Regions from separate parts of the Pseudomonas leptonychotis genome, predicted to be linked through region 1. Evidence: predicted binding sites of a transcription regulator. Region 1 holds the regulator's gene; each other region holds the start of a gene.
What was found. The regulator sigma-54, encoded in region 1, starts transcription at its own class of promoters, with help from an activator protein. The targets are predictions, from matches to a motif close to ANTGGCATNNANNTTGCTNT.
Positions count from the first base shown of each region.

Region 2: D8779_RS19750 (flagellar hook-length control protein FliK) is a predicted target of sigma-54. The motif match lies at 1,338-1,357, and genes of this name have one in related genera.
Region 3: glnK (P-II family nitrogen regulator) is a predicted target of sigma-54. The motif match lies at 701-720, and genes of this name have one in related genera.
Region 4: D8779_RS00880 (flagellar basal body rod protein FlgF) is a predicted target of sigma-54. The motif match lies at 1,423-1,442, and genes of this name have one in related genera.

Region 1 covers NZ_RFLV01000003.1:291,710-293,911, forward strand. Annotated here, with positions in the region: gene lptB (LPS export ABC transporter ATP-binding protein) at 1-4, shown strand, start outside; gene D8779_RS15680 (RNA polymerase factor sigma-54) at 142-1,656, shown strand; gene hpf (ribosome hibernation-promoting factor, HPF/YfiA family) at 1,850-2,158, shown strand; gene ptsN (PTS IIA-like nitrogen regulatory protein PtsN) at 2,174-2,202, shown strand, end outside.
Region 2 covers NZ_RFLV01000006.1:123,570-125,771, reverse strand. Annotated here, with positions in the region: gene D8779_RS19760 (fused response regulator/phosphatase) at 1-895, shown strand, start outside; gene D8779_RS19755 (Hpt domain-containing protein) at 925-1,278, shown strand; gene D8779_RS19750 (flagellar hook-length control protein FliK) at 1,394-2,202, shown strand, end outside.
Region 3 covers NZ_RFLV01000001.1:1,916,308-1,918,509, forward strand. Annotated here, with positions in the region: gene D8779_RS08730 (YifB family Mg chelatase-like AAA ATPase) at 1-180, opposite strand, end outside; gene D8779_RS08735 (accessory factor UbiK family protein) at 220-489, opposite strand; gene glnK (P-II family nitrogen regulator) at 893-1,231, shown strand; gene D8779_RS08745 (ammonium transporter) at 1,268-2,202, shown strand, end outside.
Region 4 covers NZ_RFLV01000001.1:196,445-198,646, forward strand. Annotated here, with positions in the region: gene flgG (flagellar basal-body rod protein FlgG) at 1-587, opposite strand, end outside; gene D8779_RS00880 (flagellar basal body rod protein FlgF) at 634-1,374, opposite strand; gene flgE (flagellar hook protein FlgE) at 1,580-2,202, opposite strand, start outside.

The sequences.
Region 1 (2,202 bases):
GTAACCACGGCTTTTCTTAAGCCTACTGCAGCCAAGGCTAGGCAAAACCTTTAGAGTCAGGCATATAATTTGCTTCCTAGTGGCGCTTTTTAAAAGCGCCCTGTAGTGGCTGCGCACAGACGCCGGTAAATAAGGTCTGCAATGAAACCATCGCTAGTCCTGAGAATGGGCCAGCAGCTGACGATGACACCGCAGCTGCAACAGGCCATCCGCCTGCTCCAACTGTCCACCTTGGATCTGCAACAAGAGATCCAGGAGGCCTTGGAGTCCAACCCGATGCTCGAGCGCCAGGAAGAAGGCGATGACTTCGACAATTCGGACCCCATGGCTGATGGCGCAGAAAGCGCCACACCCAGCGAACAGCCTGAAACGCCGTACCAAGAAACCAACTACCAGGAAGCCACGCAAACCGTGGACAACCTTGAAGAAGGTGACTGGGGCGAGCGCATTCCTAACGAGCTACCCGTCGACACTGCCTGGGAAGACATCTACCAGACCAGCGCCAGCAGTTTGCCCAGCAGCACCAATGATGACGACGAATGGGACTTCACCACTCGCACGTCTAGCGGTGAGAGCCTGCAAAGCCACCTGCTCTGGCAACTCAATCTAGCCCCAATGTCGGACAAGGATCGCCTGATTGGCGTGACCTTGATTGACTGCATCAACAGCCAGGGCTATCTCGAAGAAACTCTCGAGGAAGTGGTCGAGGCGTTCGACCCGGAGCTGGACATCGAGCTCGACGAAGTCGAAGCCGTGCTGCACCGCATTCAACAATTCGAGCCCACCGGGATCGCCGCGCGGAACCTGGGCGAGTGCCTGCTCCTGCAACTGCGCCAGCTGCCCGCCAAAACGCTCTGGCTGAGCGAAGCACAGCGTCTGGCCAGTGACTACCTCGACCTGCTTGGCAGCCGCGACTACAGCCAGCTAATGCGCCGCCTGAAACTCAAGGAAGACGAGCTGCGCCAGGTGATCGACCTGATTCAAAGCCTCAACCCGCGCCCCGGCTCGCAAATCGAATCAAGCGAACCCGAATATGTAGTGCCCGATGTGATCGTGCGCAAACACAACGAACGCTGGCTGGTAGAGCTGAACCAGGAGGCCATGCCACGCCTGCGGGTCAACGCGCAATACGCCGGTTTTGTGAAACGCGCCGACTCCAGCGCTGACAACACCTTTATGCGCAACCAGCTGCAAGAAGCGCGCTGGTTTATCAAAAGCCTGCAAAGCCGCAACGAAACCCTGATGAAAGTAGCCACGCAGATCGTCGAACATCAGCGCGGCTTTCTCGATTACGGCGACGAAGCGATGAAGCCCTTGGTTCTGCACGATATTGCCGAAGCCGTAGGCATGCACGAGTCAACCATCTCACGGGTGACCACACAGAAATTCATGCATACGCCGCGTGGCATTTACGAGCTGAAATACTTCTTCTCCAGCCACGTGAGCACCTCCGAGGGTGGCGAATGCTCGTCGACTGCGATCCGCGCCATCATCAAAAAACTGGTGGCCGCGGAAAATGCGAAAAAGCCGTTGAGTGACAGTAAGATCGCTGGTTTACTGGAAGCACAAGGCATTCAAGTAGCCCGCCGCACGGTCGCAAAGTACCGTGAATCCCTCGGAATAGCGCCTTCCAGTGAGCGTAAACGATTGATCTAAGGCGGCACACAGAAGGAAGATCAAAGCACTGCACAGTACACGCCCAGGCCTCGCCTTTGCTCAAAAGCAGCCATACTGCCAATAGTGATTAGCGACCGTGCCAGGCTCGTTCTGCCAGAGTCTTCCACGCCACAGTGTTCCGGCGGCAGGCCTCTCGCCTGCCTCTTACACACGGCAACAAGGAGAAAGCGGTATGCAAGTCAACATCAGTGGACATCAGCTGGATGTGACCGACGCCCTGCGCGACTACATCGTCGAGAAACTTGGACGACTGGAGCGCCACTTCGACAAGATCACCAACGTACAGGTCATCATGGAGGTCGAAAAGCTCAAACAGAAAATCGAAGCGACCTTACACATTGCAGGCGGCGAAGTCGTCGCCAATGCCGAGCATGAAGACATGTACGCCGCCATCGATTTACTGACTGACAAACTCGACCGACAACTCATCAAACACAAGGAAAAACAGCTCGATCGTCAACAGGGCGCTATGGCCCGCTGACGTCGTCTATCTCCTATGATCCGACTTGAAACCATCCTGACCCC
Region 2 (2,202 bases), on a different contig from region 1:
GTGGAATGGCGGCTTGCCGGATGGTTACTTGCTACGGGGCAATGGCGAGCGCTTGCCGTTGGTGTCGCGGCATTTGCCACTGGGGGTGTTGGAACCTACTGCGTTCAATGACAAGTACGAGGTCTATCCGCTGGCGCTGGGTGACCGGGTTTTTATGCTCTCCGATGGCGTGTTGGAGGCCTGCAACAAACAGGGCGAGTTATTTGGTGAGGGCCGTCTGCTGGATGTGTTCAGCGCCAACCTGCAGCAAGCCACGTTGTTTTCCGAGATTCAGCAGGCCCTAGCCCGCTTCAGCGGCGAGCAGCAGGATGATGTCAGCTTGCTTGAGGTCCGCATGGTCGATGATGGCCAGTTAAGCCGTCCGCCGCTGGCTTTTGCTGATAATGGGCAGAGTCACTCGCTGGACTGGTCGGCCAGCTTTGAGTTTCGCGGTGAGACCCTGCGCCATTTCAACCCGTTACCGTTTCTCCTGCAGTTGCTGTTGGAGGTAAAAGGTCTGCGCCCCCAAGGTGGGGCCCTGTTCAGTGTGCTAGCCGAGCTGTACTCGAACGCTCTGGAGCATGGCGTGCTAGGTCTGGATTCGGCGCTCAAGGCAAATGCCGAGGGATTTTCCGAGTACTACCGCCAACGTAGCGTGCGGCTGGCCACGTTAACGGATGGGTTTGTCCGCTTTCATCTGCAATTGCTACCTGAAGGCACTGGCGGACGTTTGATCGTCCGAGTCGAGGACAGCGGTTCGGGCTTCGAGGCGCCGTTACAGCCTGCGCAGCCCCGGGATGCCCATAGCCTGAGCGGTCGTGGGCTGGCACTGGTCAGGCAATTGAGTGAGCGCTGCAGTTGGGGCGACGGCGAACCGGGGGTGCGCGTGGAGTTTTCCTGGTTGCCTGGGGCATAATCCAGGCATAACGCTAGGAGAGCGCGCAGTTGTCTGATATTCACCTTGATAGCGCAGTATTGGCGGCTTTGCAGGACGTCATGGAAGATGAATACCCGGTGCTGCTGGATACCTTCCTGCTCGACTCCGAAGAACGTGTGCTGGTGCTGCGCCAGGCTGAGCAGGCTGCCGATGCGCAGAGCCTGCGTTTGGCGGCGCACAGCTTTAAGGGCAGTTGCAGCAATATGGGCGCATTGATGCTGGCTGGGCTGTGCAAGCAGCTGGAGGAAGCCGGCCGGCGCGAGCAGCTGGAGCAGGCCCCTGAGCTGGTCGAGCAGATCGAGCGCGAATTTGCCATTGTGCGCATCCTGCTCAAGTCCGAGCGTCAGCGTTATCGACACTAGCCTTGCTACTTCTGTCTCTGATTACTGCATTTCACCCCGCTTAACCTGCCTGCCAAAAAGTTGGCCCGCACCTTGCAAAACTCTCCGCACGACCAACCCCGAGCGGAGAGTATCCATGTCCGTTGCCCCCGATCTGCTGCTCAAGTCAGCGCCTGAAATAAAGCCCAGGGCCGCTGCATCAAAACCACCGGGGAAACCCGCTGAGCCTAATAGAAATGAGGCTTCTAGCTTCTCTCAGGTGTATGCCCGGGAGCGTCAGGCCAAGGCTGCAGAACGCAGTGATGCGCCTGCTAAGCCTGCGCGTGACAGCAAGGTAGACAAAGAAGAGCCGCAGGATGCTCAGGCGCAAGCTGCCGTCGGACAGGCCGAGGTTGCCGATAGCGGCAAGCCTTTGCCGACTGACCCGGCAATTGATGGCGCCGTGCTTGATCCACTGCTGTTGCTGGGTATAACCGGCGAGCTGCCAGTGGAGGAGGCTGAGGCGTTGGCGCTCGACACAGAGCCTGCGCCATTGTTGGTAACGACTGGGAACCTGACCAGCTCCGGCCCGGCGAGCATGACTGAAGCCAGCTTCGATGCAGAACTGGATGCGCTCAACCAACTGCCAGCCGTGCGTATGGCCTTGGAAATGGGCGCCAAGGAAAAAGCGCTGGCAGAGCAAGCTGCTGCGCCTTTGGCTCAGGCTAACCAGGCGGCACAAAACGCTAGTCAAAGCATGCTCGCAAGCCAGCTGGTGCAGGATGAAGTGCCGATAGAAGGCGATGCATTGGAGTTGCCGGAATTACAGCTTGAGGCGCTGACCGGCAAAAGCCTTGAAGCGCTCAAGGATGGCATGGCCAATAACACGCCGGAAAACTTTGTCAGCAAGCTCAGCGCGCTGAGCCAGGCCATCGGCCAACAAAGCCCGCTGTCAGCTAGAGCCCC
Region 3 (2,202 bases), on a different contig from region 1:
AAAGTCGAAGGCGCAGTTGAGGATGGCGCTGCGTACGCGGTCCTTACTTTCTTTGACGGCGGTTTCTGGCAAGCCGACCAGCGCCAACGAGGGCAGGCCATTGGCCAAATGGGCTTCGACGGTGACAGAGGGCGCTTCTACGCCCACTTGAGCGCGGCTATGGACTATGGCCAGGGACATCGATCACTCCTTGATCGGCTGATGCATCCGCGGTGGGCGTTACTCGCTGGTCGCTGGGGCGTCTGCGTTGCGCGCTTCCATCGCGGCCACTTTAGCCTCAAGGGCTTCCAGGCGCGCGCGAGTGCGGGCCAGCACGACCATTTGGCTGTCGAATTCGTCGCGGCTGACCAAGTCGAGTTTGCTGAAGGCGCTTTGCAACAGCACCTTGAACTGGGCCTCGAATTCACCGCGCGGTAAGGGTGCGTCACCGTTGAACAGGCGCGAGGCGTGGGTGCTGAGGGCGTCTAGCAGGGCTTTAGGTGGCAGCATGATGAGGTTCCGTTTACAGGTGGCGGCAGTGTAGCACGCAGCTTTGCACGGCTTGCCGAGCGCGGCTGGTGGGGAATTAGCAGCGCTTGCACGGTTTTCGCGCGCGGTTCGGCCGGCTTATGCACTGTTATTGTGCGATGGATGTGGGTGGTTACTCGGTCAAACCCCCTGTTTGCCGGGTAACTGCATGAAATAAATCGGTTTTAGCTGATCTGGCAAGCTTTCTGCTTTGTCTACCGTACGCATGCACCGATGCAGTTCCAGTGCTTCGTCGGAAGCATTGGTGAACATCGGTGCTGCTGGGTCAGGGCTGCGATGCATTACAAAAGCCAGGCACTGCGCTTAGACTTGGGCCGGGTTCGTAATTCCTGGGGCAAGTCCACCATACACGGGAGAGAGTTACATGAAGCTAGTCACTGCCATCATCAAGCCGTTCAAGCTGGACGACGTCCGTGAGTCACTGTCGGAGATCGGCGTGCAGGGCATCACTGTCACTGAAGTCAAAGGCTTTGGTCGCCAGAAGGGCCATACCGAGCTGTACCGCGGTGCTGAATACGTGGTCGATTTCTTGCCAAAAGTGAAAATCGACGTGGCCATCGCTGACGATCAACTCGATCGCGTAATTGAGGCCATTACCAAGGCTGCTAACACCGGCAAGATCGGTGACGGCAAGATTTTCGTTGTAAACCTGGAACAGGCGATCCGCATCCGTACCGGCGAAACCGGCACCGACGCAGTTTAAGCCTCCGAACGAACCCCACGCCCCAGGAGTTAAACCATGACTCTGCGAAAAATCGCAGGGCTAGGAGCCCTTTTGTCTCTCGTTCCTGGCTTTGCCATGGCCGAAGAGGCAAGCCTGAACAGCGGCGACACCGCTTGGATGTTAGTCGCCACTGTCCTGGTGTTGTTTATGACCATTCCCGGTCTGGCGTTGTTTTACGCCGGCATGGTGCGTTCCAAGAACGTGCTGTCGGTGTTAATGCAGTGTTTCGCGGTAACCGGGTTGATCAGCATTCTGTGGGTCGTCTACGGCTACAGTCTGGCCTTTGATACCACCGGTATGGAGCAGGGGGTGGTTAACCTCAACTCCTTCGTCGGCGGTTTCTCCAAAGCCTTCCTTTCTGGTTTGACCCTGGACAGCCTGGTGGCTGGAATTCCGGAGAGTGTGTTCATCACCTTCCAGATGACCTTCGCCATCATCACGCCTGCGTTAATCGTGGGTGCCTTCGCCGAGCGCATGAAGTTCTCGGCCATGCTGATCTTTATGGCGGTGTGGTTCACCCTGGTTTATGCGCCTATTGCGCACATGGTCTGGGGCGGCGATGGCGCACTGATGTGGGACTGGGGCGTGCTCGACTTCGCGGGCGGCACCGTGGTGCACATCAACGCCGGTATTGCCGGTCTGGTGGCCTGCCTGGTGCTGGGTAAGCGTAAGGGCTTTCCGACTACCGCCATGCCGCCGCACAACCTCGGCTACACCCTGATTGGCGCAAGCATGCTCTGGGTCGGCTGGTTCGGCTTCAACGCAGGCTCTGCGCTGGCCGCCAACGGCAGCGCTGGTATGGCCATGCTGGTGACTCAGATTGCCACCGCTACAGCGGCGTTGAGCTGGATGTTCGCCGAGTGGATCACGCATCGCAAACCCAGCGTACTAGGCATTGCTTCGGGCGCTGTGGCAGGTCTGGTGGCGATCACCCCTGCATCCGGTACGGC
Region 4 (2,202 bases), on a different contig from region 1:
GCGGTTTCCAGAAACAGGTTGTTGCCGATCGCTTCCAGCCCCGCAGGGTTGATGAAATCGGCGGTCTGAAGATTGCCGACGATCTGTGGCTGCGGGTTGCCGGAGGTCGTGACCGACACGGTACCGTCCTCGCCCACGGTAAAGGTGCGCACCTCGTTAGGCAGCACAATGGCCGGCTCCAGGGCATAACCGCTAGAGGTCACCACCTGGCCATCGGAATTGAGGTGGAAGCTACCGTCACGGCTATAAGACACGGTGCCATCAGGCAGCAACACCTGAAAGAAGCCCCGGCCGTTGATCGCCATATCCAGCGGCTGCTCGGTGGTTTGCAGGCTGCCAGCGGTGAAAATCTTTTGCGTACCCACCACGCGCACACCGGTACCCAGCTGCAAACCTGTTGGCAGCTGGCTGTCCTGGCTGGACTGGCCGCCAGGCTGACGACGGATCTGGTACAGCAGATCCTCGAACTCGGCGCGATCACGTTTGAAGCCAGTGGTCGAGACGTTGGCCAGGTTGTTGGAAATAGTGGTCAGGTTCATGTCCTGAGCGGACAGACCCGTCTTGCTGACCCACAGTGCCGGAAGCATATCGATTCTCCTCGGGCGTCGGTTTAACGACGCCGCGTGCTGATAATTAGGTCATTTGCAAGACGCGCGCCATGGCCGCTGAATTGTCTTCAGCGGTGCGCATCATCTTCACTTGCAATTCGAATTGGCGAGACAGGGAGAGAATCGCGGTCATCTCTTCCACGGCGTTGACGTTGCTCGACTCAAGAAAACCGGAGGTGACTTCCATGTTGGCGTCCGCCTGCACAGGCCCTTGACCTTTGAAGCGAATCATCCCGTCGGTGCCCTTCTCCATCTGCTTTAAGTCCGGGTTGACCAGCTTCAGGCGGTCAACCTCGGCCAGCACGTTGGGGGCCTCGCCCAGGGCGCGGATGCTGATGGTGCCATCCTTGCCGATTTCGATTTTCTGCTCGGGCGGCACTGCAATCGGCCCGGCATTGCCCATCACCGGCAAGCCATTGCCGGTCCGCAAGACGCCGAGTGCATCGACGTTCAAACTGGCGGTACGCACATAGGCTTCGCTGCCATCGGGGGCCTGCACAGCCAGCCAGCCTTTGCCACCAACAGCCACATCCAGATCGCGACCGGTTTCTTGCATCGAGCCTGGCGTGAAGTCAGTGCCGGGGCGCTCGCTCATGGCATAAACCCGCGACGGTAAACCGTCACCGAAAATCGGCATGGACCGCGCTTGCTCGAAATCCCGGCGAAAGCCGTTAGTGGAAATATTCGCCAGGTTGTTGGCGTGGGCACGCTGGGCCAGGGTGTTGTTGTGGGCACCAGTCATGGAAACGTACAGCATCTTGTCCATGGTCATTCTCCGAGTTGGGCTTGCCGCCCGCTGCTCTATACAGGCTATAAAGCAAGGTCTGCGCCAACATTCGAAAAACAATCACAAGCACTTGATAAATATGATTTTTAAATAATAAAAAAGGCTCCAGGAGGAGCCTTTAAAATACTGACGTGGCGTACTTTTGCCGCCTACGACAGGTACTTGCCTATCACGGCCTGGCTTATCAACGCAGGTTGATAATGGTCTGGGTCACCGCACTTTCAGTCTCGATGGTTTTGGCGTTGGCCTGGTAGTTACGCTGGGCAACGATCAGATTAACCAACTGATCTGATAGCTCAACGTTGGAGTCTTCCAGTGCGCCGGACTGCAAAGCTCCCAGGGTGCCGCTGCGCGGCGTACCGACCACAGGCTCGCCGGATTGGAACGACTGCACCCAGGCGGTCTTACCTACCGGGGTCAGCCCCTGCACGTTGGCGAAGCTGGCCAACACCACCTGCCCTTGAATATTCGACTGACCATTGGTGTAGCGGGCAAAGATTACCCCGGTATCATCAATCTCCAGGCCGGCCAACTGACCCGTGGTGTAGCCATCCTGACTCACCCTGTTGACCGCAAACGTGCTGGCAAACTGAGTGGACTGACGCAGATCGATATTCACACCAGTGGCACTGGCATTCGCACCATTGCCAGACCACACCGGAGGAATAGAGGTATCCGGCGCGGCTGGCACCCAAGTCGTCAGGTCAATCGTGCCATCAGCGCCCACAGTAAAGCCGGTGGGCGCTGATGCGATCAGCGCAGGCACGTCCAATTGACCCGCCGTGGTGAACTGTAGAGGAACCGATG